DNA from 3 places in the Rhizobium sp. CB3171 genome. Region 2 is predicted to be linked to each of the others. Evidence: predicted binding sites of a transcription regulator. Region 2 holds the regulator's gene; each other region holds the start of a gene.

Region 1 (10,481 bases), 1.0 Mb from region 2:
GTCGCTCATTTCAGAATCTCTTTCAGGCTAGCGGCCCAGGCAGACATGCGGGTTACGAGCACGCTCTCGCCGATCGTTACGGTGAGATCGACATCGCGAGCCTCGACGTGGCGCAACAAGACGCCGTTTTGGCCGATACTGGCATGCAGGGCCTCGAAGAGATGACGGGGGCCACTGACCGTAATGGGACCTGCCGCGCCATCGAGAATGGCTGCCGTCACCCGTTCGGCGAGATCGGCGACGGCCCTGGCCGTCAGCGCTTCCGTCATGATCGGCGCAAGTGCGACGGCAGCTTCCGCGCTGATCGCCTGTCCGAGCATCGTGGCGACTTTTTTCAATCCGTTGACGATCTTCTCCGCCGCGCGCTCCTCATATCGGGCGCGCAAGGCATCCATTTCGCCTCTATGCGTTTCGGCGATAGTCTCCAGCTCGGCCTGATGCTTTTGCGTCAATTCCTGCGTTGCGGCTTCGTGCCCCTCTGCATAGGCTTCGCGGCGTTCCGCCTCGATATCAATCGGCACCACCACGGGACTTTCTGGAAAGTCCAAAGTCTCTTCGAACGGCATATCCGGTATGGCGGCGGACGGAGGCGGCGGCGGCTCGGCGCTGAAATCCTTGAGATAGCGGGATAGCGTCGGGCTCATGCTGACATCCTCCCGTTTTCATCCGCAGAAGACCGCGAGCTGATTTCCCGACAGGCCCCTTGAATTCCCATGCTCAAAACGTCGATCATCACGCTTCCGGTTTCCGTCCTGCGACCACGCTTTCCGGGCGTGACGCCGAACGTCACCGGAAATAGCGCAGCCATGCCATTGCGATGGACCGTAGGGGGTCAAACTTGTGCGAGGATGAATGCGGCAGGAGCGACCCTCCTGCCCACACGACATGAAATTCACTTTGCCTGCAGCAGGATCAACACCTTGCTCGCCATGGTGTTGGCGATGGACAGCGCCTGAATGCCCATCTGCTGCGCCGTCTGCAGCGCGCTTTGGCGCGCCGATGCCTCTTCCATGTTGGTATCGACAAGGTTACCGACGCTGGTCTTGACGGCATCGCTGAGGTTGGAAATGTAATCAGTCTGATCGTCGATACGCGATTTCATCACGCCCAGCGTCGAATCGGCTGAAGTAACCGACTTCAGGATCGAGTTCGTCACATTGATCATGTCAGTGATTTCATCGTCCGTCGTGCTGTCGGAAATGGAAATTTCGGTGCCGTCGTCAGGCGGCGTACCGGAATCCGCAGCCAGGAGATAATAGTTACGCTCCGTCGACGTTCCACTGCTGTCGAACGTGCTGGCATCGATATTCTTCGTCAGCAGTCCGCGGCTGGCATCGGCCGTGTCGATCATCAGGGTCTGCGAACTATCGTAATCGATCGTCACCAGATTGACTTGACCGCTCGTGCCACGCGTAAAATTGCTGATGACGGATTGCTCGGTATCGGGCTGCGCATCGGTGTTGTAGAGCCAGTTCTCACCGGAAAAGGACGCGGATTGCGTGACCGACTGCAGTTGGTTCTTGAGCTGCTCAATATCCGCATTGACCGCGCTCTTGTCGGTGCCTGGCTCCTTGGCCGAAACCAGTTTGGCCTGGATCTGGGTCACGAGATCGACGACCGAATCCATGGCGGTGGAGGCGGTATCGACCTTCGAGGCCCCGAGGCCGAGCGCGTCGGTAATGGTGGAAAGACTGCTCTGGTCCGACTGCATCGTCTTCGACATCGACCAATAGGTCGGATCGTCACCCGCGTTCTCGACGCGCAGGCCGGATGAAACCTGTTGTTGCACGACACCAAGATCTTTGTTGACGCCGCGCAATACCGTCAGCGCGGCCAAAGAGGCGGGGTTCGTCGTTACACTGCTCATCGGGAGATCCGTAATTCTATTGGAAACGGCAGGCCGGACGGGTCCGGCAGCAACGAACGGCCTCATGCCCGCCAGCGGGAATGATCCCAACGCGGCTCGTCGCTAGATCAAGCCCTCAAATCGGTTCCGACGAAATTGATCGAACACCGGGGCTCTGCGCAGATACTGCAAATCAGTTACCCCGGAACGTTAACAAAAGCTTATGCGCGGCGGCAAGAAAGAAATGCCGCCGCGCTTTCCTAACGTAAGCTCCGGTCAAGGCTCACTTGAAGAGCGCCAGAACGTTCTGCGCGCTGTTGTTGGCGATCTGCAGCGACTGGATCGCCAATTGTTGCTGGGTCTGAAGCGCCGAGAGCTTGCTCGATTCCTCTTCCATATTCGCATCGACCAGCTTGCCGACGCCGGAGTCGATCGTGTCGCTCAGCGTTGAAACGAAGCTTGTCTGCAGGTCGATGCGGGTCGACAGCGAGCCGAGCTGCGAAGCGGTGCTCGTCATCGCGTTGAGAGCCAACTGCACCAGGTTCATCGCCTGGCCGATGCCGCCGCTCGTCATGCCGGTAATGTCGAGACTGAAGACGGAATAGGCGGTGCCGTTGATATTCTGCGTGGTGCCAAGGATACCGGAGCTCGTGTCGATCGTACCATCGGCATTGGCGCCGAACATCACGTTGCCCTGCGATCCCGTATCGAAGCTATAGCTGGTGCTGTTGACCTCGACCGTGCCATCATTGTTGCGGACAAAGGAGGACACGACCGATGCGGAAGCGCCGTTGGCTCCAATCATCCAGTTCTGTCCGGAGAACGAAGCGGACTGCGCAATGCTCTCAAGCTGCTGCTGAAGCTGTGAAACTTCTTCCTGAACATCCGCCTTGTCGACGCTGTTTTCGGTGGCCGCGACAAGCTTGTCCTTGATCTGCTCGACGACATTGATGGAATTGTCCATTGCCGTATAGGCGGTGTCGACCTTGGCGGCACCGAGGCCCAGAGCGTCGGAGACGGCCGAAAGCGCGCTGTTGTCGGAACGCATGGTGGTCGCGATCGACCAATAGGCGGCGTTGTCGGAGGCCTTGGCGACACGATAGCCGGAAGAGACCCGGTTTTGGGTGTCTTCCAAATTATTGTTGATCGAGCGCAGAGTCTGGAGAGCAGACATTGCTGCATCGTTGGTCAAAATGCTGGTCATGGAGAGGTGCCCCTTGTGGCTGAAATTGGAAGGGACATTCCGGTCTTCGGCCGGGAACGGCAATCAGCGTCATGCCTGTTAACTGGCTCTTAAGAGACGTTAACCAACCGTTGCGTTAGCCGCAGATGACACTACTAGGCTTAATAAAAGGTTAACAACAAAACCGGAAAGTTAACAAAATCATATTTCCTGCAGGAGGCCATCGGCGCGTCAGGTCAGCTTCGCGCCACCTTGGGCGGCATAAGATTGTCATGATCGGGCGACTGTCCGGCCGGAATCGGCGTGGTTACAACGTCGGTATATCAGCCCATGCGGGGTCGACATGTTAAGTTTACAAGATGGCGGATCACCGTGGGATGGACCGCGGCAACGGACAAGCCTCGACCCCGACGACTGGCAAAGCCTGCGCAAACAGGGTCACCAGATGCTGGACGATATGTTCGACCATTTGGAAAGGCTCTCCGAAAAACCCGTCTGGCAACCGGCACCGTCGCCTGCGCGCGCCCTGTTTGACGCGCCTCTGCCGGTCGAACCGACGGACCTGGCGGATGTCCATGCCACATTCCGCGACAATGTTCTTCCCTATGGCAGCGGCAATATCCACTCAGGATTTATGGGCTGGGTGCAGGGCGGCGGAACGGTCGCCGGCATGTTGGCGGAGATGCTGGCCGGCGGTCTGAACGCCAATCTTGGCGGACGCGACCATATGCCGATCGAGGTCGAACGTCAGATCATCCGATGGACGCGGCAAATATTCTCATTTCCGGATACCGCTGGCGGCCTGTTCCTGACCGGCGCCTCGCAGGCCAATTTTGTCGCCCTCCTGCTCGCGCGCAGTAGAAAGCTCGGTGCAAATGCCCGCGCTGAGGGTCTATCGAACGAGCCGCGGCTCGTGGGCTACGCATCGAGCGAAGTGCATGGTTGCGTGCCGCGCGCATTCGAGATGTCGGGTGTCGGCAGCGATCAGCTCCGGCGAATCCCGGTCAACGCGGCCGGGCAGATCGATATTGCGGCCCTCGAACGTGCCATCATGCGCGACAAGGAGGCCGGGCACACGCCGTTCCTCATCATCGGAAGCGCAGGGACGGTAAATACCGGAGCGATCGACGACCTCATCGCTTTGCGCGGTATCGCCGACGCCCACGACCTGCATTTTCACGTCGACGGTGCGTTGGGGGCGCTGGGTATCCTTTGCGATGATCTGGCGCATTTGTTCGCCGGCATCGAAACCTGCGATTCGCTGGCCTTCGATTTCCACAAATGGGGCCAGGTGCCATACGACGCAGGCTTCCTCCTCGTGCGCGACAGCACATGGCAGCGCCAGACGTTTGCTTCGGAAGCCGCCTATCTCAGCCGTGCCGCCTCGGGTCTGGCCGGCGGTGACTGGTGGCCTTGCGACTACGGCCCGGACCTGTCACGCGGCTTCCGCGCGCTCAAAACCTGGTTCACCCTCAAGACCTATGGCGTCAAGGCTTTGGGGGATTCGATGGCTGCCAACTGTGTCCTGGCACGCGATCTCGCACGCCGGATCGAACAGGAACCCGCCTTGCGGCTCTTGGCGCCGGTTGCGCTCAATATCGTTTGCTTTGCCTATGTCGGCCCCGACGGTGACGCGCCGCCGCAAGTCAATGCCCGGATCATCGAACATCTCCACGCCGAGGGGCGCGTCGCCCCGTCCCTCACCCACATTAACGGACAACCGGCAATCCGCGCCGCGATCGTGAACCATCGCACGCGGCAGATGGATATCGACGCGCTGATTGACGGCGTTCTGAAACTCGGTTCTCGACAGGATTTGCTCCAATGCTGATGACATCCGGCCTCGTGGCCGCTCGCGCCTCTGACGAAATCGGAGGCGCCAGGCGAATCCTGGGCATGCAGAGGATCGTGTCGCTCATCTATGCCGGCGCCGACGTGACGCCGCTTTGGAACGAGCTGATGCAGCGGATCGGAGCCAATGGCAAAGACGCGGCGGCGATGTTCGACCTGGGGACGATCCTGCAGACGCTTGGCCGCTCCGAAGAGGCTCATCAGGTCCTGCGGGGCGCGGTGGAGCTCAGCCGCAACTTTTGCGTCGTCCACGGGGATGGACAAGGGCCCCGGCTGTTGGCCTTCGTGACGCCGGGCAACTTCATGGCGAACACGCCGCTGGATTTTCTGCTGGCGGATAGCAATTGTGTTCTTTGGCTGCATTACGTGGACGCGGAAACGACCGCGCTCACGGATTTGCCGGACCACGACGTTGCGTTCATGGCGATCGGCGAATCGACCGAAAACGCCCCCGTGCTTGAACGGATGCGGACGCTGCTGGCCGATTTTGACGGCCCGATCATGAACGACGATCCGGAACTGATCAGCCGGCTGACGCGCGATGGCGTCAGCGGCATGCTGGCCAATGAGCCCTCCATTCTGTCGCCGAGCACGTACCGCGTTCCACGCGAGGACCTTGTCGCAGTCGGTGCGGGCACAAAAGCCCTGGACGAATGCGCGCCGGGCCTCTCATTTCCGCTCGTCGTTCGTCCGATCAGTACCCATGCCGGCAATGGAATGGAACGTATCGCCGATATTTCGGGACTGTCCGCATGGCTGGCCACGCAGTCGGCTCCCGAGCTCTACGTCGCGCCTTTCATCGATTTCCGCGGGCCGGACGGGCTCTACAACAAGCAGCGCATCGTATTTATCGAAGGCAAGGCCTTCGCCAGCCATATGGCGCTTTCCGAGCATTGGATCGTGCATTATCTCAGCGCCGGCATGGCGGAAAGCCCGGCGAAGCGGGCTGTCGAACAGGCTTGGATGGAGAATTTCGATACGGATTTCGCGGTCCGCCACAAGGAGAGTTTCGAAGCTCTCTATCGTCACATAGGGCTTGATTATTTCGGTATCGATTGCGCCGAACTTCCCGACGGACGTCTGCTGGTTTTCGAGCTCGACGTGGCGATGGTCGTCCACAACATGGATAGCGCCACCATCTATCCCTACAAGCAGGTTGCCATGCGCAAGTTGTTTGATGGCTTCATCGATGCTGTGCGCCACCGGAAGACCGGTGGAATCTGAAAGATCGCGACGCGCTTTAAGTGGATACCACCCTGAAAAACAAAACCGCGCCTCTTGGAAAGGCGCGGTGAATTTGTTGTTTCGAAATTTGAGCCGGCGCGCCAGGCGCCGGTTCTTCCTATTAACGGAACAGCGACAGGATGTTCTGCGAGGAGGAGTTGGCAATCGAGAGCGACTGGACGGCCAGCTGCTGCTGCGTCTGCAGAGCAGAGAGCTTGCTCGATTCTTCTTCCATGTCGGCGTCGACCAGCTTGCCAACGCCCGATTCGATCGAGTCGGACAGCGACGAAGCGAAGGTCGTCTGCAGGTCGATGCGGGTCGAGATCGAGCCGAGACGCGAACCCATGCTGGTCATGGAGTTCAGAGCGGTCTGAACCATGTTGAGGGCGGTGGAGATCTGGCCGCCGGTCATGCCGGTGATGTCGAGGCTGAATACCGAAGCGCCAACCGTGGAGTCCTGGGTACCAAGGATACCCGCAGACGTGTCGATCGAGCCGTTAGCCTGCGTGCCGAACAGAACGTTGCCCGTTGCGCCGGTGTTGAAGGCGTAGGACGTCGTGCTGACCGAAACGGTGCCGTTGGTGCCGCGGATGAAGGACGAAACGACCGAGGCGGAATCGTTGTTTGCGGCCATGACCCAGTTTTCGCCGTTGAACGAAGCGGACTGAGCGACGCTCTCGAGCTGCTGCTGGAGCTGGCCGATTTCTTCCTGGACCTGGCCTTTGTCAACCGAGCCTTCCATGGCGGTTACAAGCTTGGACTTGATCTGGCTGACGATGTCGAGGGCGCTGGTGACTGCGGTGGTAGCCGTGTCGACCTTGGCGGCACCGAGGCCGAGGGCGTCGGAGACGGCGCCGATAGCGCTGTCGTCAGACTTCATCGTGGTGGCGATCGACCAATAGGCGGCGTTATCGGAAGCCTTGGAGATGCGCAGGCCCGAGGAAACGGCATTCTGCGTGGACTGCAAGTCGCTGTTGATGCCGCGCAGTGTCTGCAGTGCGCCCATTGCAGCGTTGTTGGTAAGGATGCTCGTCATAATATTTGCCCCTTTGGCAGCGGTTAAATAAGGGACATTCCGGACCTAAAAACCGGTAACGGCACTCAGCATCATGCCTGTTAACCCATTCGGTTAAGGTTAACTCGCCGTTTCAATGGTGTTAGAAAACAGCAATATGGTTAAGAAAACCTGAACCGACCCCGGTCTAAAAATATAAAAAAAACCGCGCCTTAGACAGGCGCGGTTAACTTGGTGTTTAGAAATTTCGGCTGGCGTCGAGCGCCAATCCTTCTTCTTAACGGAACAGCGACAGGATCGACTGCGTGGAGGAGTTGGCGATCGAGAGCGACTGGATAGCCAGTTGCTGCTGCGTCTGCAGAGCAGAGAGCTTGCTCGATTCCTGTTCCATGTCGGCGTCGACCAGCTTGCCAACGCCCGATTCGATCGAGTCGGACAGCGACGAAGCGAAGGTCGTCTGCAGGTCGATACGGCTGGAGATCGAGCCGAGCTTCGAACCCATGCTGGTCATGGAGTTCAGAGCGGTCTGAACCATGTTGAGGGCGCTGGAGATCTGGCCGGAGGTCATGTTGGTGATGTCCAGGCTGAAGACCGAAGCGCCAACCGTGGAGTCCTGGGTACCAAGGATACCCGAAGACGTGTCGATCGAGCCGTTATTCGCGCCGAACAGAACGTTGCCCGTTGCGCCGGTGTTGAAGGCGTAGGACGTCGTGCTGACCGAAACGGTGCCGTTGGTGCCGCGGATGAACGAGGAAACGACCGAGGCGGAGTCGCCGTTTGCAGCCATGACCCAGTTTTCGCCGTTGAACGAAGCGGACTGAGCGACGCTCTGGAGCTGTTCCTGAAGCTGGCCGATTTCTTCCTGGACCTGACCCTTGTCAACCGAACCTTCCATGGCGGTGACGAGCTTGTCCTTGATCTGGCCGACGATGTCGAGGGTGCTGGTGACTGCGGTGGATGCCGTGTCGACCTTCGCGGCACCGAGGCCGAGGGCGTCGGAGACGGCGCCGATAGCGCTGTCGTCGGACTTCATCGTGGTGGCGATCGACCAATAGGCGGCGTTATCGGAAGCCTTGGAGATGCGCAGGCCGGAAGAAACAGCGTCCTGCGTGCTCTGCAGGTTGTTGCTGATGCCGCGCAGAGTCTGCAAAGCGGCCATAGCGGAATTGTTGGTTACGATGCTGGTCATAAGTGTGTCCCCTGGAAACTGAATACGAAAAGGAGGACATACCGGACTTCAAATACCGGCGATGACGGAGCGGCTTCATGCTCCTCGGTCCCATTTCCTAGAGGACCAAACCCGTCATGTCGCAGGTAAACTCGCATGCATTGCTTGCGAATTCCTTAAACGCGGAACCCGCAAAAGCATCCGACAACAACGTAGCTAACGATGCGTAAAGGGGTTCAACCATTGCTTCGGTTTCAGGCAAGCTACGCGCGCGATTATCCCCCGAATCCATGATGACGGACTCCGGCCTTTGCCGGAGACCGTCCAAAGTTCGCTCGGAGTTCTCGCTCGTGAATACGAAAAACGCCTATGGGACAGCGTCCAGCTTTTATCAAAAGGGACAATATACGCGCGCGCTCGAAACACTGAACGGGCTGCTCAATGTCGATACATCGCCGAAGACCTATGCCCTGCTGGCAAAGACGCTGCTCAAACTCGGCTTCAGAGCGGACGCGGCGAGATCCTATGAACTGGCGGGCCGGCAGAAGCCTTATCGCGAAGACTATCTGCGGGAAGCCCTGCTGCTGCACTTTGCCTGCGGCAACGAAGATGCAACGCTTTCGATCGGTAGCCTGATTCTCAATCGGGCGCTCAAGGATCCGGATCTTGCCTTTGCCCTTTCCAGCATCTTTCTGAGCCGTCAGCAAAGGGACCTGCTGGCCGGCTTCAGGACCGTGCTCGTGGAAGGGCCGGAGCTCAAACATCGGTTGATGGCGTCAAAACTGTTGACCGATGACCTTTACGACGACGGCAACCGGCACATCGTCGCCACCCTGTTCAAGAAGCATCCCGACAACATCATCTTTCGCACGCTTCATTTGATCTTCGCCCGCGAACTGTCCGATCTTGCGACAGTGGACAAACATATGGCGCCGATCCTGGCGGCGACGGCTGCCGGAAACCTCGACTATATCAGGCCGGACAATCCCTTCTTCCATCTGCACTGGTGCGGTGACGAAGCGATCAACAAGTTCGCGGTGCACGATACGGCACCGCTGCCGGCCGGGCACGCAGAGGCGCGCCGCAAGGCGCCGCATACATGGGGCGACAAGATTCGCATCGGCTATCTATCATCGGACTTCTGGCCGGGCCATGCGACGATGAAGCTCATGCAGCGGACGTTGGAACTGCACGACAAGGATCGATTCGAGATTGTCCTCTTCGACCATTCCAAGCCGTCATCTCAGCAAGAGGAAGAATTCGATTATTCGAAATTGGGTACCATGGTCGATGTCCGCAGCCTCTCCGATCAGGCGGCGGCAGAGGCGATCCGTGCCCATCAGATCGACATCCTGGTTGATCTGAAAGGACATACCAAGGATAGCCGCGTCCGCATCCTCAACCACAAGGCTGCGCCGATTCAGACGGCATGGCTCGGCTTTCCGGGCTCCGCCGTCAACATCGACCTCGACTACATTATCGGCGATCCCTACGTTCTGCCGGATTATTCCAAGCCGCATTTCCACGAGAAGTTCTGCCGCCTGCCCGAATGCTATCAGCCGAACGATCCGATATATCGCCCGAAGCCGCGGCCGACGACCCGTGCGCTGCATGGCCTGCCGGAGGATGCTTTCGTCTTCGCCTCGTTTAACGGCAACCGCAAGATCACCTCGCACATGATCGATATCTGGTGCAACATACTGAAGCGCACCAAGAACAGCGTGCTCTGGCTGCTTTGCAACCCGCGCGCCGAGGCCAACCTGTGGACGCGCCTGGAGGCGCGCGGCATCAGCCGCAAGCGCATCATCTTCACCACGCGTATCCGCTATGAGGATCACATCGACCGCCAGCAATTGGCCGATCTCGGTCTCGATACCTTCCCGGTGAATGGCCACACGACGACCTCGGAACAGCTCTGGGGCGGTTTGCCGGTGTTGACGATGAAGGGCACGAACTTCGCCTCGCGCGTCAGCGAAAGCCTGCTCAACGCCATCGGCGTGCCGGAGCTGGTGGCGGCCGGTGTCAAAGCCTATGAAGACATGGCCGTCGAGCTCGCCAGGCAGCCGGAGCGCATTGCCGCGCTCAAGGAGACATTGGCGGCCAATCGCTACATCAAGCCGCTCTTCGATGCCGAACGCCTTACCCGTTACGTGGAAACCGCCTACGAAATGATGGTCGCACGCGCCAAGCAGGG
Region 2 (10,481 bases):
GGCGCGATGATCGTACGGAAGGACCAAGAGCAGGCATGAGCAGTATTGCAAAAAGCGCGCGCATTCATAAGCTCGCGGTCGTTGAGGATGGAGCGGTCATCGGCGAGAATGTCGTCGTCGGCCCGTTCTGCCATGTCGGCCCCAAGGTCGTGTTGCATGATGCTGTTCAGCTCTTGACGCATGTGGTTGTGACCGGCCGGACGACGATCGGCAAGGGCACGAAGATATTCCCGATGGCGGTCGTCGGTGGCGATCCGCAGAGCGTGCATCACGGCGGCGAAGAGACGACGCTGGACGTCGGCGAGAATTGCACGATTCGCGAAGGCGTGACGATCAATACCGGTACCGCCGACTACGGCGGCAAGACCATCATCGGCAACAACAACCTGTTCCTTGCCAATTCCCACGTCGCCCATGATTGCCGCGTCGGCAACAACGTCATCATGTCGAACAATGTCATGCTGGCCGGGCATGTCACCGTCGAAGACCGCGCCATCCTCGGCGGCGGCTGCGCGGTGCATCAATTCACCCGCATCGGCCGTCAAGCCTTCATCGGCGGTCTTTCGGCCGCCAGCTATGACGTCATTCCATATGGCATGCTGAACGGAAATCCAGGCGTACTCTCGGGTCTCAATATTGTCGGCATGACGCGCGCCGGAATTGAGCGTTCGGTCATCCATACGGTTCGCCGCGCCTATAAGAGCATTTTCGAAGGCGAGGGCTCGATCCGCGACAATGCGGCGGCGATCCGCGAAGAATATGCCGATTGTAAGGAAGTGATCGAGATCCTCGATTTCATCGCCGCCGAAAGCGATCGCGCATTGTCGTCGCCCAATCGCGGTAAGGGCTGAGGTGGCCGCGAGCGGTCAAAACCATGCGGGCAGGCTGGCGATCATCGCAGGCAGCGGCTTTTTGCCGGCCTATGTTGCCGATGCCGCCCGGCAGGCAGGCGAAAATCCCGTTATCATTGCGCTGACGGATGAGGCGGATCGCGACTGGTCCGCTTTCGATCATGCCAATCTCGGCGTCGGCAATTTTGCCGGCCTGGAGGCCATGTTTCGCCGCTATGGAGTCGACCGGGTCGTCATGTCCGGCGCTGTCGCGCGTCGTCCGCCCTGGCGCGATGTGCGTCCGACTTGGCGCGTGATCAAGGAATTGCCGTCGACCATCCGCACCCTTCTTTCCGGTGGCGACAATGCTGTGCTGCAGATGGTTATCCGTTTGATCGAGGCCGGCGGTGTCCGCGTCGTCGGCGCGCATGAGATCGCGCCGGATCTGCTGGCGACCACCGGGCCGCTCGGCCGTTTCTCGCCATCGGAAGAGGATCTGCGCGATATCGCGCAGGGAGCGAAGGCAGCCATTGCCCTTGGATTGCTGGATGTCGGGCAGGGTGCCGTCAGCGTCGGCGGCCGCGTCGTGGCGCTGGAGGGCGCCGAGGGCACAGACAAGATGATCGAGCGCGTCGCCGGTTTGCGGGCCGAAGGGCGCATATCGGCGCGTCGCCGGGGCGTATTGGTGAAGCTCTGCAAGCCGCAGCAGGACGTGCGCGCCGACCTTCCGTCGATCGGGGTTTCGACCGTGTTCAACGCAAAGAAGGCCGGCCTTGCCGGCGTCGCCGTCGAGGCGGGCAGGGCGCTGGTGCTGGAGCGCGAAGCGGTCATTGCGGCTGCCGACGAAGCCGGGCTGTTCGTCTGCGGCATCGATCGCGGCCTTAGCGCGGAGGGCTTTATGTGAGCGGTGTGCCGTTAAAGCTTGCTGTCGTAGCCGGCGAGGTCTCCGGCGATCTGCTCGGCGGCGATCTCGTCGCGGCATTGAAGCAACGTTATGATGGCGCCGTCGAACTGATCGGCGTTGGTGGCGATGCCCTGGAAGCGCAGGGTCTGCGTTCGCTTTTCGATTATTCCGAACTGTCGATTATGGGTTTTGCGCAGGTCATCAAGCGACTGCCGAAACTGCTTGCCCGCATCCGCCAGACGACGGACGCCATTATCGCAGCCAAGCCGGACGTGCTCCTGATCATCGATAGCCCGGATTTCACCCATCGCGTTGCCAAGAAGGTGCGCGCGGCGCTGCCGGACTTGCCGGTCGTCGACTATGTCTGCCCGAGCGTGTGGGCGTGGAAAGAATATCGCGCGCAGAAAATGCTCGCCTATGTCGATCATGTCCTCGCCATCCTGCCGTTCGAGCCGGCAGCGATGCAGCGCTTGGCGGGGCCGGCCACGACCTATGTCGGCCATCGGCTGACGGTGGATTCGAGCCTGGTCGAAACCCGCCGCCGGCGTGCGCTTCGCCCTCTCGGCGCGCCTGACGGAGAGAAGACGATCCTGTTGCTTCCCGGTTCGCGTTCCTCGGAAATCCGTCAGCTTCTGCCGGTTTTCGAGCAGGCGGTGACGGAGATTAGCCGGCGAAACGATCGCGTTCGTTACGTGTTGCCGACCGTTCCGCGACAGGAGGCATTGGTGCGCTCCCTCCTTGAAAACTGGCGCCTCAAGCCGGATGTCTTCGTCGGCCAGGATGCCAAATGGAACGCTTTCGCGGAAGCGGATGCGGCGATGGCGGCTTCCGGCACCGTGGTGCTGGAATTGGGCCTTGCGGGCGTTCCCGTCGTCTCGGCCTACAAGACGGAGTGGCTTGCCCGATTCGTACTCTCGCGCATCAAGACCTGGACGGCAGCTCTGCCGAATTTGATTGCCGACTATGCCGTCGTGCCCGAACTGATCAACGATGTGCTGCGCCCTGGTCTGCTGGCGCGCTATATGGAGCGGCTATCGAGCGATACGCCCGAGCGTGCAGCCATGCTTCAGGGTTACGATCTGGTCTGGCAGCGGATGCAGACCGAGGAGCCGCCCGGCGAAAAGGCGGCGGCGATCGTTCTCGATGTCCTGTCCAAGAAAAAACCCGGCCATTTCTGACCGGGTTTTTTGTTGTCTCGCTTCTTCGGCTTAACGCTTGGAAACCGGAACGTATTCGCGCTGCGGTTCGCCGGTATAGAGCTGGCGCGGGCGGCCGATACGCTGTTCCGGATCTTCGATCATCTCGTTCCACTGGGCGATCCAGCCGACGGTGCGGGCAAGCGCAAACAGCACCGTGAACATGGTCGTGGGGAAGCCGAGAGCCTTCAGCGTGATGCCGGAGTAGAAGTCGACATTCGGGTAAAGCTTCTTCTCGATGAAATAGTCATCGGTCAGCGCGATACGCTCCAGTTCGATCGCGATGTCGAGCAGCGGATCGTCCTTAATGCCGAGTTCGCCGAGAACCTCGTGCGCCGTCTTCTGCATGATCTTGGCGCGCGGATCGTAGTTCTTGTAGACGCGATGACCGAAGCCCATCAGCCGGAACGGATCGTTCTTGTCCTTGGCGCGGGCGATATATTCCGGAATGCGGTCAACCGTGCCGATTTCCGTCAGCATGTTGAGCGCAGCTTCGTTGGCGCCGCCGTGAGCGGGACCCCAGAGGCAGGCGATGCCGGCGGCGACGCAAGCGAAGGGATTGGCGCCGGAAGAGCCCGCGAGGCGAACCGTCGATGTCGACGCATTCTGCTCGTGATCGGCGTGCAGGATGAAGATGCGGTCCATGGCGCGGGCAAGCACCGGGTTGACCACATATTCCTCGCAGGGCACGGCAAAGCACATGCGCAGGAAGTTCGACGCATAATCGAGGTCGTTCTTCGGGTAAACGAAGGGCTGGCCGATATGGTACTTGTAAGCCATGGCGGCAAGCGTCGGCATCTTGGCGATCATGCGCAGGCTTGCGACCATGCGCTGGTGCGGATCGGTGATGTCGGTGGAGTCGTGATAGAAGGCCGACAGAGCGCCGACGCAGCCGCACATGACGGCCATCGGATGCGCATCGCGACGGAAGCCGGTGAAGAAGCGAGACATCTGTTCATGCACCATGGTGTGGTGCACGACCCGGTAATCGAAGTCCTTCTTCTGGGCTGCGGTCGGCAATTCGCCGTAGAGCAGCAGGTAACAGACTTCGAGGAAGTCGCCGTGTTCGGCAAGCTGTTCGATCGGATAACCGCGATGCAGCAGAACGCCTTCGTCGCCATCAATAAAGGTGATGCTGGATTCGCACGACGCAGTCGAAGTGAAGCCAGGATCGTAGGTGAAAGTGGAGGTGTTCTTATAAAGGGCACCAATATCAATGACACTTGGGCCGATGGTTCCGGACTTAACCGGCAAATCCACCGTCTTTTCACCCCAAGTTAGTTTCGCGCTTTGTTCCGTCATGCTGATCCTCCAAGATTTGGCGGGATTGGCGCCTTAAAAAGCGCCAAAGGGTTAAGCGACTAACGATTAGCTATATGATCCAGAGCCTAATGCCAAGTTATCCTTACGCCTATTTGTGCATTGCAGTATCAACTTTTGGGCACTGCGGTAGAAGGGACCGTTTTGCGCAAGCGTGAATTAGCGTCTTTTGTCGGCGATGATGCCGATTTCAGTTGAAATCACTGGCCGGTGACGGCAAAACTCCCGCTATAGCTGTAGTTTTGCGTGGGCGCTGGAATATATGCCTAATTTAGAGGCACCGGATCCGCAGGTGGATAGTCGGGAATTGGCTGCGGTTGCCGTGCGCGAGCAGAGCGTGGGCGCGGTTATTTCTCGTGCCAAAGCGTCGCGGCCAGAGCGGACACAGGACCACGCCGCGCTTATTGCCCGCCTTCGCCTCGCGGCAGGCAGCATCCGACTCAGCATTTACCATTTAGCCGAAGAAGAGGCGGCGCACGGTCGCGCGATGCTATTTGCGCCGGTCTACATCGGCGCCGGCGCGATCGTCTGGTTCTCGGTCGGAGCCGATCCGCCGCCGCAAGCTGTTTTTACGGCCCTCCTTATCTTCGCTGTCGCATTTTTCCGCCAGCAGCAGGCGGGGCGAGTGCTACGGCACATATTGTTTGCCGGCATGCTGGTGTGCTCCGGCATGGCTCTGGCGCAATGCGAAACCTGGCGCGCATCGACGGTGATGCTCGACTCTGCGGTGACGACCACCATCACCGGGCGGATCGAACGGCGTGAAGCCGACGACAAGGGCCGTTGGCGCTATGTCGTCGCCCTGGAGGCAACGGAAAAACCGACCATTCGCCGGCCGCCGGCGCAGATCACCATTTTCGTGCGCAAACAGCTCCAGCCCTTCGAACTCGGCGACCGCATTCAGGGTAGAGCGCGGTTGACGCCGCCGGCCGGACCTGCCTTGCCCGGCCTCAACGATTTCGCCTTCAGCGCCTATTTCGATGGCACCGGCGCGAATGGTTTTGCCTATGGAACGCAGACATTATTGTCGCCGACTAGTGATGTAGTTCAGGGGTCGGTCCTCGACAAGGCGGATATCTGGCTTGCCGGTTTGCGCAGCCATATCGGCGATAGAATCAGGACGCTTTTGCCCGGAGACACCGGCGCCTTTGCGGCTTCGCTTGTCACCGATGAGAGACGAGCGATCTCAGACGATACGACGGAAGCGCTGCGGACCTCGGGTCTTGCGCATATCATCGCCATCTCCGGCCTGAACATGGCGCTCTCCGCGGGCATCTTTTATGTCGGTTTACGCTACGCCCTCAGTCTGTTTTTCGGCGTGGCACAGGCTTGGCCAACAAAGAAGATTGCGGCCTTCGGCGCGCTAGTTACAGTGACGGCTTATTATCTCATTTCCGGCTTCGGGGTATCCGCGGAGCGTGCCTTCATCATGATGGCTATCATACTGATCGCCGTGCTCTTCGACCGACCATCCATTAGCCTGCGCAACGTGGCGCTATCGGCGATAGTCATTCTCATACTGTCGCCTTCGCAGGCGCTCGGACCAAGTTTTCAGATGTCTTACGCCGCGACCCTGGCGTTGGTGTCCGGCTATTCGCTCTGGGCGAGGAGGCCGCATCGGGAGAGCGTTCTCTCCCGGTTCCGGGTCATGCGTCCGCTGCTCTTCGTTTCCCGTTTCTTCGGAAGCATATTGTCGACCTCTTTTATAGGCGGCGCATCGACGGCAATCTTCTCGATAGAGCATTTTCACCGATTGGCGACATATGGTCTCATCGCCAATCTGGCGGCTATGCCGGTCGTCTCCTTTGTCGTCATGCCGTTTGGCATGGCGGCGACGCTACTGATGCCATTTGGCGTTGATGCCCCTTTCTGGCAGATAACCGGCTGGGGACTTGATGTCGTCATCGTCATTGCCAAAACGGTTGCCGCCTGGGGCGGCAATATTCCCTTCGGTCGGCTGCCGGTCTGGCTGTTCCCGACGGTCATAGCCGGCTTCTTGTTGATGACCTTGCTGAGAACATGGCTGCGACATGCAGGTGCGCTCTTGATCATCGGTTCGGTTGCAGTCGTGGCACTCAGTCCCGGTGTCCTCAAGCCTGATCTCATGATCTCCGAGGACGGCACGCTGGTCGCCTTGTTGCGCAACGGTGCGCTGACGACAAACCGCGAAAAACCGCCGGATTTCATCTTCGAGCAGTGGCAAAGAGCATTGGCGATCACCGAGCAGCAACCGCCAACGATGCTTCCGCCGGATAGTCAGCTCCCCAAAATCAGCAAATCAGACAAGCATCGTCGCCTGAATTCCGAAGAACAGAGCACCGTTCGAAAGGCGATGGATGCGGCATTAGACGCGGCCGGGCCGGGCGGTTTCGCCTGCCAAAAAGGTGCATGGTGCGTGGCAATGCTGGATAATGGCGACATGCTTGTCACCATTGAAGATGCCGCCTATCTCGCTCCGGCCTGCGACACGGCCAATATCGTCATCACCTCCGTACGGCTGCGTCTTGATCGCTGCCGCTCTGGCGCCACGCTCTTCACAGGTGCAACATTGCGCCGCACAGGGTCCATCGAAATGAGCCTTAGCACCGATAAACCGATAATGACGGCAGCGTTTGAAAACCTTTCGCGGCCATGGAGCCTGCATCGCTCCTACGACTGGCGAACAGACACTTTTGGCGCGCCGCTCAAGCCGGCGTCACCGGTCAGTGATAGCGGCGAATGAGACCGACGAGCTTGCCTTGTACCTTCACTCGATCCGGCCCAAAGATGCGGGTTTCGTAAGCAGGGTTTGCCGCTTCAAGCGCGATCGAGGCTCCCTTGCGGCGGAAGCGCTTCAATGTCGCCTCTTCATCATCGACGAGAGCGACGACGATGTCGCCGGGATTGGCGGTCGTGGCGTTGCGGATGATGACGGTATCGCCGTCAAAGATGCCGGCATCGATCATGGAGTCGCCCTTGACCTCCAGCGCATAATGCTCGCCGGAGCCGAGCATGTCGGCGGGAACGGTGATGTCGTGAGTATTGTTCTGGATGGCCGAGATCGGAACGCCGGCGGCAATGCGGCCCATGACGGGTACCGAAACCGAACTGTTGTTGTCCTCACTCACCGGCTTGGTGGGTGCGGGCGGCGGCACAAGTTGCGGCTTGCCAAGGCTACCCTCGATGACGCTTGGCGAAAAGCCGCGGCGAGGCTGCAGGCTCGGGCTATAGGCCTCCGGTAGCTTGATGACCTCCAGCGCCCGGGCCCGGTTCGGCAGGCGACGGATGAAGCCGCGTTCTTCCAAAGCCGTGATGAGACGGTGAATACCGGATTTGGACGCAAGGTCCAGCGCATCTTTCATCTCGTCGAAAGATGGCGGAACACCGGACTCCTTCATTCGTTCGTGAATGAAGAGAAGCAGTTCCTGCTGCTTGCGCGTCAACATCGTTTTGAACCTCGGGACTGAGAAGGTGTCGTGAAACAAATCCAGAACGGACACTATATGTTCCATATGTGTTCCGCAAGCCCTTAAATTTCGGTGAACATTTTGTAGGTGCATCAAATAAATGGGAACATAACAGGTCCCGGGCAGATGACTTTTTTCCCGGCACCTTCAAACTAAATAGCAGAAATATATGCGGAATCGGGCGAAGCAAAATTTCGGACGATCCCAAAACGGATTATCTCCAAGGCGGCGAAAAGCCATGTTCTTCGTTCTATAAGCTCTTTGGAGGACGACACTCTCCGAACCATGGAGAGCAAGCTATGGATCTGACTGGGAATCCGGATTTCTGAGGGGCCGGGATTGGTGCCATCCGTAGTAATATTCGATGGGATATCAATAGGTTGAACTTTTCCTCGAACTCCCGTGCCGGTGCTCGAGCAAGGTACGGTCGTTGGCGATCTGCCTTAGCATGCTGCGCCCGGCCAGAATCATCTCGACGAGAAAGGCCACAAAGGCGCCCATGAGTGCGAAGACGGCAAGGCCAAAGAGCCAGAGCAGCAATTGCTCGCGAAATTGCTGTCGAATTGCACCGCCCATGAGGCCGAGCGTCGCAAGGCATGTGAACACGCCCGATGCCGTGCCGAGCAGAACTGCGATCTCCAGCGCCAATGTTCGCCGCCGCAGATAATAGAGCTGCAGCAACCGCGTTTCATCCGGGTCCTCAGAGGTCACCCGTTCGAAAAGGCTGTTGACCCGGTCGGAGACGCGGGCGAGCCTAGCCGAAAAGACATTGAGGCACCCGGCGGTGCCCGCCAGCAGAAAGACCGGTGTCAGCGCTATTTGAATAACGTGCGCGGCAATAGACGTCAGATGGTCGTTCAGCACATTGGATCTCCTTTCTGTCCAACGTCATCCGGTATCGGCTCCAGGGTTGTCGCCTTGCCAAAGAGGGCGCGGAGATGAGGCTGGTGACTGATCTCGCGCGAACGTTCAGGTTGGCGGCGCCGCCGATTGCGTCATTTGCTCAGCGATCTTCTTTCTCTGCAGTGTCATGGCTGCGATCGCGGCATCGGATTTTTCCTCGCCACCCACCTGCACTGTCGGCTGAGCGAAGTCGATGCCGTTTTCCATGAAGGCGTCGCGGATCATGGTATAGGCCTGGCGCCGTATGTAGGTTTGCCGACCGGGGAGGGCGGTAAAAGCGAAACTCAGTTCGATACCGAAGTCGCCAATTTGCTCCACCCCCTTCATTTTCAGGGTCTCAAGAATCTGCGGTCCGATTTCCGGATCTTCTTTCAACTGCTCTCCGATTTGCTTGACGATCCTTTTCGCCTTGGCGACGTCGGTATTGAACGGAACCCGTAGCAGGAATTTATCGATCGCCCAGTCGCGGCTCATGTTCTGAACGGCGCCGAGTTCGCCGAAGGGAACTGTGAACACCGGACCATGATGATGTCGAAGCCTGACGGAACGCAGGCTGAAGGATTCCACGGTTCCCTTGTAGCTGCCGCTTTGAACGTATTCGCCGACGCGGAAGGCATCGTCCATCAGGTAGAAAATGCCGCTGACGATATCCTTGACGAGCGTTTGCGAGCCGAAGCCGATCGCCACGCCGAATATGCCGGCCCCCGCAATCAACGGCCCGATCTGCACGCCCATTTCGGACAGCACGGTGAGGACGGCGGCTGCGATAACGATGGCTGCCAGTGCGTTGCGGAAGATCGGCAACAGGGTGCGAAGGCGGCCCGCGCGCGCGGCTTCCGCCGATGGCGAGGAGGCACTGCTATCGGCGGCGCTCAATTTCTCGTCAATGAATGCCCTCGACAATTGCCAGCAGAGATCGGCCAAAATCAGAACGACGACGCTCTTCAGCGCACCGCGAACAGCGGCGTCGATCGCCGGATTTTCTCGTGCGAGGATGTTGGGATCATAGTGCCAGACGACGGTAATCCAGGCGACCGCGGCTACGATGACGAGCGCCCGCGCACCGCGGATGGCCAGCACCATGCGCGCACTGTTCTTGTTGTCACCAGGCCAGCGTCCCTTTGCAAATGCTTCGGCCGTTCGTCCGACGGCAGTCAATAGCCCCGGAAGAACAACGACATAGATGCCAAGCCAGAAAAGGCCGACGAAGTTGGCCACCCAAAGAAGCCAGAGGCAGGCAACGTAGAGTGAATAAAGGATGTTCATAAGCGTTAACTGTCGGGCAGCGGTTTCCTTGGCCGGTCGCCGCCACACGGCTTCGAGCGTAATCAGCAATAGGAGAATGGAGAACCCGTGGGAGACGACGGTGCCGACATCTCCGTCGATGGAGAGCGGTCTGGTCAGCGACGTCGTGGCGCCGGCTATCGCCAAAACGGCAATGAAGAGACAAGCCCTGCGATAGCCGAAGGCCGACAGAGAGCCCGCGTCCATCGATAGTCTGCAGACGGCAAATGCGAGGCGAGCAGCAATGAATGCCGTCAGATAAAACAGGATCACCACATGCAGTAGCGGCGGCCAGTCTATGGCTAGGAAAATGGCGGAGCTGACGAGGGTGAAAGTGATCCACGGTCCTAATTCTCCGATCGTATGTGCGACAAGAGGATTTGGAAACTGGGCTTTCAGGACGGTTTTCTTGAAAAACCATTCCGCAGCGAGACCGACGCAGACCAATGCGGCGAACATGACGACGGCAGGCGCAAAGCCGTTGTTCCTTGCCTGCTCACGCACCCTGCTCGCTGCAGCGGCGAGCTGCCCCGGTACATTGGGAATCGCCGACCGCAGCGCCTTATATCGAGCGCGAGCGCGGGCCTCTCCGGTTTCG
Region 3 (10,481 bases), 1.1 Mb from region 2:
CGCGCCGGCGCCCTGCCGGCCAAGCTCACCGTCATCGAAGAACGCACTGTTGGCGCCGACCTCGGCAGCGACGCGATCCAGAAGGGCATCTATAGCGGCCTGATCGGCTTCGTCTTGGTTGCCGCCTTCATCTTCGTGCTCTACGGCGCCTGGGGGATTCTTGCGAATGTTGCACTGCTCATCCACACGGTCCTGACCTTCTCGGCCCTGACGCTGGTCGGCGCCACGCTGACGCTGCCCGGCATCGCCGGCGTCGTCCTTGGTATCGGCCTTGCGGTGGATGCCAACGTTCTCATCAACGAGCGCATCCGCGAAGAAACCCGCAAGGGCCGCGGCGCCTTCGCCGCCATCGATAACGGCTTCAAGAAGGCTTATTCTACGATTATCGACGGCAACATGACGGCCCTGATCGCCGCCGCCATCCTGTTCTACTTCGGCTCCGGCCCGGTTCGCGGCTTTGCCGTGACCATGGGTCTCGGCCTCATTATCTCGATGTTCACCTCCGTCGCCTTCGTGCGCGTCGTGATGATCGCCATCACCCGTCGCCGCAAGCTGAAGGTGCTCAACATCAGGCCGCTGATCCCCTTCAGCCCCTATGACAAGCACATCCAGTTCATGAAGGCCCGCTTCTTTGGCGTCACCGTCTCGGCAATCCTGTCGATCGCCTCGGTGGTCCTGTTCATTCATCCAGGCCTCAACTACGGCGTCGATTTCCGCGGCGGCATCCAGATGTCGGTCAAGACCAAGGACGCGGCCGATCTGGCGACGTTCCGCGAGGGCCTGAACACGCTCGGCCTCGGCGAAATCGCACTGCAGTCCTTCGGCGACAACAGCAGCCTCCTTGTCCGCGCCCAACGCCAGGACGGCGGCGAAGAGGCACAGACAGCCGCGGTCACCAAGCTCAAGGCAGAAATCGTCAAGATCGACCCAACCGCGACCATCGAAGGGACGGATGTCATCGGTCCGAAGGTTTCGGGCGAACTTGCCTGGGCCGGCATTCTGTCGGTCGTGATCGCCAGCCTGGCGATGCTGTTCTACATCTGGTTTCGTTTCGAATGGCCGTTCGCGGTCGGAGCCATTGTCACGCTGGTACTCGACGTCACCAAGGCGATCGGCTTCTTCGCGATCACCGGCCTCGATTTCAACCTGACGGCTATCGCCGCGATCCTGACGCTCGTCGGATATTCGGTGAACGACAAGGTCGTGGTCTATGACCGTATGCGTGAAAACATGCGTCTCTATAAGTCGATGCCGCTGCGCGACATCATCGACAAGTCGATCAACGAGACCCTGGCGCGAAGCCTCTATACTAACGCCACCGCCTTCCTGGCGCTGGTGCCGATGGCGATCTGGGGCGGCAGCGCCGTCTCCAGCTTCGCGATCCCGATGGTGTTCGGCATACTCGTCGCTGGCGCCTCGTCGGTCTTCATCGCCGCTCCGATCCTGCTGTTCCTCGGCGATTGGCGCCGCCGCCATGCCAAGGCGGTCGCCAACGACGCCGAGTCGGACGACAAGTCCGGCAAGGACAACAAGCAGATTCCTGCTGCCGAATAAGCGCGAACGGATATGAACGAGGGCATGCCCAGCTTCCGGGCATGCCCATTCTGCCTCCGGATCAGATGGACGGCATATGCAGCGGCAGCCCTGGGCGCGGCGCCACTATTCTCTCCAAAACACCGTTTTCCTGCTCTGTGATGAGCGCATATTTACCATCGAGGGTGAAAGCGATGTTGCCCGGCCGCGTGCCATTGGTGCGGATACGGCCGGCGATCTTTCCGGCGGGATCGACCATGCAAATCTCGCCTTGCCCATAAATCGTGCAATAGAGCGTGCCGTTGCGATCAAAGGCCATGCCTGCCGGTCCACATAGCGCCTTCACAGCAGGCGCCGGCATCACCTGCGCAAATAGTTCCTGCCGCCCGCCGACGATCTGGCGATAGATTTTCCCGGTCAATGTCTCGCTATAATAGAGCAATCCGTCCGGCCCGAAGGCTATGCCGTTGGCATAGAGCAGACCGGTCGCCAGCACGCGCTGCACCCGGCCTTCCGCCGGATCGATCTGATAGACACGGCCGTTATAGGGCGCCTGGAAGAAACCGGGATTGATATCGGCGCCTTCGAGCAGATCGGAGATACGGACGCCTGAATCGGTCATGTAGAGCAGGCCGTCAGGGCCAAAGGCCAGATCGTTCGGGTAGAGAAACGCGCCGTCATTGCCGCCTTCTATCACCTGCAAGGTGCGGCCTTCCGGAGACAGCCGGACAAGGGAGTTTTCCGGGCCGCCCGCCACCCAGAAACAATTGTCGCCATCGACGGCGAGCCCGGTCGGCCGGCCGCCGGTACGGCAGATTTCACGGCGGATGCCGCCCACAATCATCGTCAGGCAACGACGACTGTCGTCAGTCTCCACAAGCGCGATGCGACCATCGGTCAGGGCAACAGGCCCCTCCGGCAGACGCAATCCGGTGGCCATCGTCTCGTTCATATTCGGGAACCCTACCCAGCGCACCGAAACCCCAAAAATCGTGTGTCACAGATGGTAAATAAGTACCCCAAAAGCTTTTTCGAGCCGGGTATTCGTTAAATCTGAACCAAATTCATGACGGGAGGGTCACATCTTTGTGCAGATCCGCCCGATCTTGACAGTTTTAGCCAATTCAGAACATTCATCGAACATTCGGATATTATTGCGAACATGATTCGTCGCCGATTCCGTGTTCGTGCGCCCGCCGTCCGAAGCCTTCAGGAGAGCCCATGACCGCCGCCTATCTGGAAAAGCTGAACCCGGAGCAGCGGCAGGCGGTGGAGCACGGCACGACGGTCGAAGGCAGCCATATTGCCGGGCCGCTGCTGGTGATCGCAGGCGCGGGCTCCGGCAAGACGAATACGCTGGCCCACCGCGTCGCGCATCTCATCGTCAAAGGCGCCGATCCCCGCCGCATCCTGCTGATGACCTTCTCCCGCCGTGCGGCGGCCGAAATGGGCCGCCGCGTCGAACGCATCTGCCGGGAAGTGCTTGGCGCCAATGCCGGCATCATGGCCGATGCGCTTGCCTGGACCGGCACGTTTCATGGCATCGGCGCGCGGCTCCTGCGCGATTACGCCGAACAGATCGGCCTCGACCCGGCCTTCACGATCCATGACCGCGAAGACAGCGCCGACCTGATGAACCTCATTCGCCACGAACTCGGCTTCTCCAAGCTGGAAAACCGCTTTCCGACCAAGGCAACCTGCCTCGCGATCTATTCCCGCGCCGTCAATTCGGAAGCGCCGCTCGAAGAGGTGCTGCGCGATTTCTTCCCCTGGTGCGCCGCCTGGGACAAGCAGTTGCGCGACCTCTTCGCGGCCTATGTCGAAGCCAAGCAGGCGCAAAACGTGCTCGATTACGACGATCTGCTGCTCTACTGGGCGCATATGCTGCACGAGCCGCTGATCGCCGAGGATATAGGCGGCCGCTTCGACCATGTGCTGGTCGACGAATATCAGGATACCAACCGGCTGCAGTCGTCGATCCTGCTGGCGCTGAAACCTGACGGCCAGGGGCTGACCGTGGTCGGCGACGATGCGCAGTCGATCTATTCCTTTCGCGCCGCGACCGTGCGCAACATTCTCGACTTTCCGACCTCTTTTACGCCCGCCGCCAATATCGTCACGCTCGACCGCAACTACCGCTCGACGCAACCCATTCTCGCCGCCGCCAATGCGGTGATCGATCTTGCCTCCGAGCGTTTTACGAAGAATCTGCGCACAGAACGCCAGAGTGCCGAGCGTCCGCGGCTGGTCACGGTGCGCGACGAAAGCGATCAGGCGCGTTATGTCGCCGATCAGGTGCTGGAAAATCGGGAGAGCGGCGCCAAGCTCAGGCAGCAGGCCGTGCTCTTCCGTACCTCAAGCCATAGCGGACCGCTGGAAGTCGAGCTTACCCGCCGCAATATTCCCTTCGTCAAATTCGGTGGACTGAAGTTTCTCGACAGCGCCCATGTGAAGGACATGCTCGCTGCCCTCCGCTTTGCCCAGAACCCACGCGACCGTGTCGCCGGCTTCCGGCTGATGCAGCTTTTGCCGGGCGTCGGCCCTTCGACTGCCCAGCGCGTGCTCGATCATATCGGCGAACAGGCCAGTCCAATGGCGGCCCTGGCCGATTTTCCGGCGCCGCCGCGCTCGGGAGAAGACTGGACGGCCTTCGTTGCGACCATGCAGGAGTTGAAGGCCGGCAAGGCGGGATGGCCGGCAGAAATCGGCCTCGTACGGCAATGGTACGAACCGCATCTGGAGCGGGCGCATGAGGACGCAGCGACGCGCCAGGCGGACCTGATCCAGCTCGAACAGATCGCCAGCGGCTATGGCTCGCGCGAGCGCTTCCTCACCGAACTGACGCTCGATCCACCCGATGCCACCAGCGACCAGGCCGGCACGCCGCTGCTTGACGAGGATTATCTCATCCTCTCGACCATCCATTCCGCCAAGGGCCAGGAATGGACGAAGGTGTTTGTCCTCAATGCCGTCGATGGCTGCATTCCGGCTGATCTCGCGGTCGGCTCCTCCTCCGAGATCGAGGAGGAGCGGCGGTTGCTCTATGTTGCCATGACACGTGCCAAAGACAGTCTCGATCTCGTCATCCCGCAGCGCTTCTTCATCCATGGCCAGCATGCGCAGGGCGACCGGCATGTCTTTGCCTCGCGCACGCGCTTCATTCCGGCGACATTGCTGCAGTTTTTCGAGGTTTGCGGCTGGCCACAGGCCCGCGCCGAAAGCGCCGCCGCCATCAGGGCGCGGCAGGTGAGAGTCGATGTGGGTGCGCGCATGCGCGGCATGTGGCGGTGAATTGGGGCCTATTTGTCGAGGCCGCTTTTCCGGCGTCGGAGCTTCAACTCACTCGATCATCACGTGTAATATTCAGTCCGCCTCCCGAAACATCTCAATAATGGCCGAAAAATCGCGGCCGCCATTGCCGAGCTTTTCAAAGAGTGCGTAGAGCTGCGCCGCTTCGGCACCCAGCGGCGTGGATGCGCCGGTTGACAGCGCTGCCTCCTGTGCCAACCGCAGATCCTTCAGCATCAGTGCTGCCATGAAGCCCGGTTTGTAGTCGTTATTGGCCGGCGAGGTCGGCACAGGGCCGGGCACCGGGCAATAGGTATTGATCGACCAGCATTGGCCCGAAGAGGTCGAGGCGACGTCGAAGAGCGCCTGATGCGAGAGGCCGAGCTTTTCGCCGAGCACGAAGGCCTCGCAGACGCCGATCATGGAAATGCCGAGGATCATGTTGTTGCAGATCTTCGCCGCCTGCCCGGCGCCTGCGTCGCCGCAATGGACGATCTTCCGGCCCATGACTTCCAGCAGCGGTTTGGCGCCTGCAAAACTTTCCGCCGAGCCACCAGCCATGAAGGTGAGCGTTCCGGCTGCCGCACCGCCGGTGCCGCCGGAGACCGGCGCGTCGAGCGACAGGCAGCCGGCATCGCCTGCCATGGCATGGGCCTTGCGAGCGCTGTCGACATCTATGGTCGAGCTGTCGATCAGCAGAGTGCCCTTCGGCACGGAGCGCAGAATATCGGTCCAAACCGTTAGAACATGCTGCCCCTTCGGCAACATGGTGATGACGGCTTCGGCATCCGCAAGCGCTTCGCTCAGCACGTTTGCGGCCTTGACGCCCGTCGCCTCGGCGGCCTTCAGCATATCATGCGAGAGATCGAAGCCGATGACCTCATGGCCGGCCTTGACCAGATTGGCGGCCATGGGACCACCCATATTGCCGAGCCCGATGAATGCGATCCGTGTCATGATGCTCTCCTCCCATGATCATTTATGCTTCGAAAAGCGGCGGTCGCGCCGGCACGAAGAAGCAGTCGATATCGCTTGCCGCGACCTCGGCAAGGCTTGCCGGCGACCATTTTGGATTGCGGTCCTTATCGATGACGGCGGCGCGGACGCCTTCGTAGAAGTCGGGATTATACAAGATCCGCATGCAGGCGCCGAGTTCGCGATTCAGGCATTCGGCGAGGCTTGCACTGCTGCGTCCGGCACGCAGCAGCCGCAACGTCAGCTTCAGGCTGGTGGGCGAGCGCGTGCTGATTATCTGCCGCGTTTCGGCGGCGAAATCGCCTGCTTCTCGCGCCAGCGCCTCCTGAATCTCCTCGACGGTATCATATGCCAGCGCCCGATCGATCATGTCGCGGTTGGCGGCCAGGCGGCTTTCGCCTACAGCAACCGCCATGCCCGCAATCACCGTATGCACATCGGCCGGCGATGCGGCAACCGGCAGCGCGCCGATCGCCTCGATCAGCGCCGATAGATCAGAAGAAGCAACGCAATGATCGGCCAGCCGCGCGTGAATCGCATCTGCGGCGTTGATGGCAAGGCCGGTCAAGCCCATCCAGGTGCCAGCCTCGCTGGGCGCGCGCGGCAAAAGCCAGGTGGCACCGACATCGGGAAAATAACCGATGCCGGTTTCCGGCATGGCGAAGCGGGTGCGTTCGGTGACGACGCGATGGCTGCCATGGGAAGAGAGCCCGACGCCGCCGCCCATGGTGATGCCGTCCATCAGCGCCACATAGGGTTTGGGATAATCGGCAATGGCGTGGTTGAGGCGGAATTCCTCGCGCCAAAAGGTCTCGGCGTCTGAAGAACCCTGTTTGCCGCTCTCATGCAACAGGCGGATGTCGCCGCCGGCGCAGAAGGCCCGGTCACCCTCCCCCCTGACGATGACGCTGGCGATCGATGGATCGGCGGCGAATTCACGAAGAGCCGCTGCTATCGCCCGGATCATTGGCAGCGTCAGGCTGTTCAGTGCCTGCGGCCGGTTGAGGCGGATAAGCCCCGCCGATCCCTGACGCCCAATGATGACCTCGTCTATGCTCTGCATTCGAAAACTCCCCATACCCGCCTTCCTCAATCAATAGGCGCTCAGCGGTTGTCGGCAAGGATCATCTCGGCGGCTTTCTCGGCAATCATGATGGTCGGCGAATTGGTATTACCCGAGGTGATCGACGGCATGACTGAGGCGTCGGCGATCCGAAGCCTTGCCAGCGCCCGAAACCGCAGGCGCGGATCGACCACGCTTTGCGGATCGCCGCCCATGCGGCAGGTGCCGACCGGGTGAAAGATCGTCGTGCCGATATCGCCGGCGGCGCGCTCGAGGTCGGCATCCGTCTGATAGGACGGGCCTGGCTTGAATTCTTCCGGCTTGAACTTGGCGAAAGACGGCTGCTCAACAATCCGCCGGGTCAGCCGGATGGAGCGCACGGCAATCTCTCGGTCGCGCGGTGCCGAAAGATAGTTTGGGCTGATTGCCGGCTGCATGGCAAAATCAGGGCTCTGGATGTGCACCGAACCGCGACTTTCCGGCCTCAGATTGCAGACGCTTGCCGTGATCGCCGGAAAGGGATGGACGGGATCGCCGAATTTGTCGAGCGAGACCGGCTGCACATGATATTGCAGATCCGGCGTTTCCTTGTCGGGGCCGGAGCGGGTGAAAATGCCGAGCTGGCTCGGCGCCATCGCCATCGGCCCGGAGCGGCGCACGAGATATTCCAGCCCGATCGCCGCTTTGCCGAAGAATTTCGTCGCCTTTTCGTTCAGCGTCGGCACGCCGGTGACTTTATAGGCCATGCGCAGTTGCAAGTGATCCTGCAGGTTTTCGCCGACCGCCTTGACTTCCCGCACCACTTCAATGCCGGCCTGGCTCAACACCTCGCCGCGACCGATGCCGGAGAGTTCGAGAATCTGCGGCGAGCCGATCGCGCCGGCGGAAAGCACAGTCTCCTTGTCGGCATAAGCGCGTTTGGTCACGCCGTCATGCTGGAACTCGACACCGGTGACGGCATCGTCCTGGATGAGCAAGCGACGAACCTGTGCCTTGGTAAGCACTGTGAGATTGCCCTGCTTCAGCGCCGGTCGCAGGAAGGCCTTCGCGGTGTTCCAGCGGATGCCCGAGCGCTGGTTGACATCGAAATAGCCGGAACCTTCATTGTTGCCGCGATTGAAATCCGCAGTCTCCGGAATGCCGGCTTCGCGGGCCGCCGCCTGGAAGGCGTCGAGCACGGCCCAGCGCACGCGGGCTTTCTCGACTCGCCATTCGCCGCCCGCGCCGTGCATTTCATCCTTGCCCCTATAATGGTCCTCGGACTTCACGAAATAGGGCAGCACGTCGTCCCAGCCCCAGCCGGCACAGCCGAGTTGCCGCCAGAGATCGTAATCCCGTGCCTGACCGCGCATATAGATCATGCCGTTGATCGAAGAGCTGCCGCCGAGCACCTTGCCGCGCGGATAGTTCAGCGAGCGGCCGTTCAGCCCCGCTTCCGGCGCTGTGGTGAAGCACCAGTCGGTGCGGGGATTGTTGATGCAATAGAGATAGCCGACCGGGATGTGGATCCAGTGGTAATTGTCGCTGCCACCTGCCTCCAACAGCAGCACCCTGTTGTTGCGATCCGCCGACAGCCGGTTGGCAAGCACACAGCCGGCACTGCCGGCACCGATGATGATGTAGTCGAAGCGATCCATTCCAGAGACTCTATCGTCCCCTCTCCGCGCCTGCGGGGAGAGGGTTAGGGTGAGGGGCTCGAAGGTTCGGCAAATTCCGTATTCGCTGGAAGTCCGTGCAGCCCCTCATCCGCCCTTCGGGCACCTTCTCCCCGCCCCTTCGACAAGCTCAGGACGGGGAGAAGGAAAGTCAAGCAGTCAGCGCCGATACTCGAACCCCAGCTTGCGCCCCAGCCGCGAAGCATAGAATTCGCCGATAATGCCGCGACGGAAGAGCAGGACGCAGACCATGAAGACGATGCCGGTGATGATCGTCACTGGGAATTCCGAGGTTGCGAGATAGTTTTCCAGCGTTGCCACGAAGCCGGCGCCGAAAAGCGGGCCGACCAAGGTGCCGATGCCACCAAGCAAGGTCATCAGGATCACCTCGCCCGACATCTGCCAGGCGACATCGGTGAGCGTTGCGAACTGGAAGACCAGCGCCTTGACCGCACCCGCAAGCCCGGCAAGCGCCGCCGACATGACGAAAGCACCGAGCTTGTAATGGGCCACGGAATAGCCGAGCGAAATGGCCCGCTGCTCGTTTTCCCGGATCGATTTCAGGATCATGCCGAAGGGCGAATTGATGAAGCGCCAGATGATCAGCACGCCGACGATGAACACCGCCAGCACGAAATAGTACATGTTAAAGGAGTTGCTGAGATCGATGACGCCGAACAGGGAACCTCGCGGCACCGACTGAATGCCGTCTTCGCCCTGGGTGAACTTCGCCTGCAGACAGAAGAAATAGAACATGTAGGACAGCGCCAGGGTGATCATGGCGAAATAGATGCCCTGCCGGCGAATGGCGACGAAGCCCATGATCAGGCCGAGCAAGGCTGCACCCGCAACGCCGATCAGGATGCCGAGTTCCGGCGGCACGCCCCATACCTTTACCGCATGCGCGGTGAAATAGGCCGCGCCGCCGAAGAAGGTGGCATGGCCGAAGGACAGAAGACCGGTATAGCCAAGCAGCAGGTTGAAGGCGCAGGCGAACAGCGCGAAGCAGAGCACCTTCATGACAAAGATGGGGTAGATGAAAAACGGTGCCCAGATCAGCAGCACCAGGCCGACGACCAGGAAGCCCTTCTGAACTGATGATGACGGGCGGCGGCTTTCGGACTTCAGCGTTTCGGTCATATCAGCCATGTCACGCATCCCGGCCAAAGAGGCCCGCAGGCCTGAGGAGCAGTACGATCGCCATGATCACGAAGATGACGATGTTGGATGCTTCCGGGTAGAACACCTTCGTCAGGCCTTCCGCGACGCCAAGCACATAGCCGGTGATGATGGCGCCCATGATCGAGCCCATGCCGCCGACGACCACCACGGCAAAGACGATGATGATCATGTTCGATCCCATCAACGGCGAGACCTGATAGATCGGTGCGGCCAGCACGCCGGCAAGGGCGGCAAGCGCGACGCCGAAGGCATAGGTCAGCGTCAGAAGCACCGGCACGTTGACGCCGAAGACCTGTACAAGCACCGAATTTTCCGTTGCGGCACGCAGATAGGCGCCGAGCTTGGTCTTCTCGATCAGCAGCCAAGTGCCAATACAGACGATAAGCGACACGACGATCACCCAGCCGCGATAGATCGGCAGGAACATGAAGCCGAGATTGACACCGCCCACCAGCGCCGTCGGTACGGCGTAGGGCTGACCGGACGAACCATAGAGATAGCGGAACGTGCCTTCGATGGTCAGCGCCATGCCGAAGGTAAAGAGCAGGCCGTAAAGCGGATCGACTTTGTAGAGCCGGCGCAAGCACAGGCGCTCCACGACCGCGCCGAACAGGCCGACAATCAACGGCGCGAGCACCAATGATGGCCAATAGCCGATGCCGGCATAGGCAAGCAGCAAATAGGCGGTGAAGGCGCCGAGCATGTAGAGCGCGCCATGGGCGAAATTGATCACCCGCAGCATGCCGAAGATGATCGCGAGCCCGAGGCTCAAGAGCGCATAGAAG

The links. The regulator LexA, encoded in region 2, represses DNA repair genes until DNA is damaged. The targets are predictions, from matches to a motif close to TGTTCNNNNTGTGTTCNG.
Region 1: a site for LexA is predicted at 8,616-8,633, ahead of QA648_RS01240 (glycosyl transferase). Genes of this name have one in related genera too.
Region 3: a site for LexA is predicted at 2,659-2,676, ahead of QA648_RS01045 (ATP-dependent helicase). Genes of this name have one in related genera too.

What each region holds. Positions count from the first base shown of each region.
Region 1 covers NZ_CP121652.1:252,324-262,804, reverse strand. The annotation lists gene QA648_RS01280 (MotB family protein) at 1-9, opposite strand, end outside; gene QA648_RS01275 (hypothetical protein) at 6-644, opposite strand; gene QA648_RS01270 (flagellin) at 893-1,867, opposite strand; gene QA648_RS01265 (flagellin) at 2,130-3,050, opposite strand; gene QA648_RS01260 (pyridoxal-dependent decarboxylase) at 3,373-4,860, shown strand; gene QA648_RS01255 (tetratricopeptide repeat-containing protein) at 4,854-6,104, shown strand; gene QA648_RS01250 (flagellin) at 6,226-7,140, opposite strand; gene QA648_RS01245 (flagellin) at 7,397-8,308, opposite strand; gene QA648_RS01240 (glycosyl transferase) at 8,638-10,481, shown strand, end outside.
Region 2 covers NZ_CP121652.1:1,262,693-1,273,173, forward strand. The annotation lists gene fabZ (3-hydroxyacyl-ACP dehydratase FabZ) at 1-39, shown strand, start outside; gene lpxA (acyl-ACP--UDP-N-acetylglucosamine O-acyltransferase) at 36-851, shown strand; gene QA648_RS06295 (LpxI family protein) at 853-1,734, shown strand; gene lpxB (lipid-A-disaccharide synthase) at 1,731-2,912, shown strand; gene gltA (citrate synthase) at 2,943-4,232, opposite strand; gene QA648_RS06310 (ComEC/Rec2 family competence protein) at 4,513-6,972, shown strand; gene lexA (transcriptional repressor LexA) at 6,953-7,675, opposite strand; gene QA648_RS06320 (DUF2721 domain-containing protein) at 8,069-8,560, opposite strand; gene QA648_RS06325 (mechanosensitive ion channel family protein) at 8,666-10,481, opposite strand, start outside.
Region 3 covers NZ_CP121652.1:208,453-218,933, reverse strand. The annotation lists gene secD (protein translocase subunit SecD) at 1-1,554, shown strand, start outside; gene QA648_RS01050 (SMP-30/gluconolactonase/LRE family protein) at 1,616-2,485, opposite strand; gene QA648_RS01045 (ATP-dependent helicase) at 2,755-4,824, shown strand; gene mmsB (3-hydroxyisobutyrate dehydrogenase) at 4,897-5,778, opposite strand; gene QA648_RS01035 (enoyl-CoA hydratase/isomerase family protein) at 5,801-6,859, opposite strand; gene QA648_RS01030 (GMC family oxidoreductase) at 6,901-8,496, opposite strand; gene QA648_RS01025 (branched-chain amino acid ABC transporter permease) at 8,674-9,663, opposite strand; gene QA648_RS01020 (branched-chain amino acid ABC transporter permease) at 9,665-10,481, opposite strand, start outside.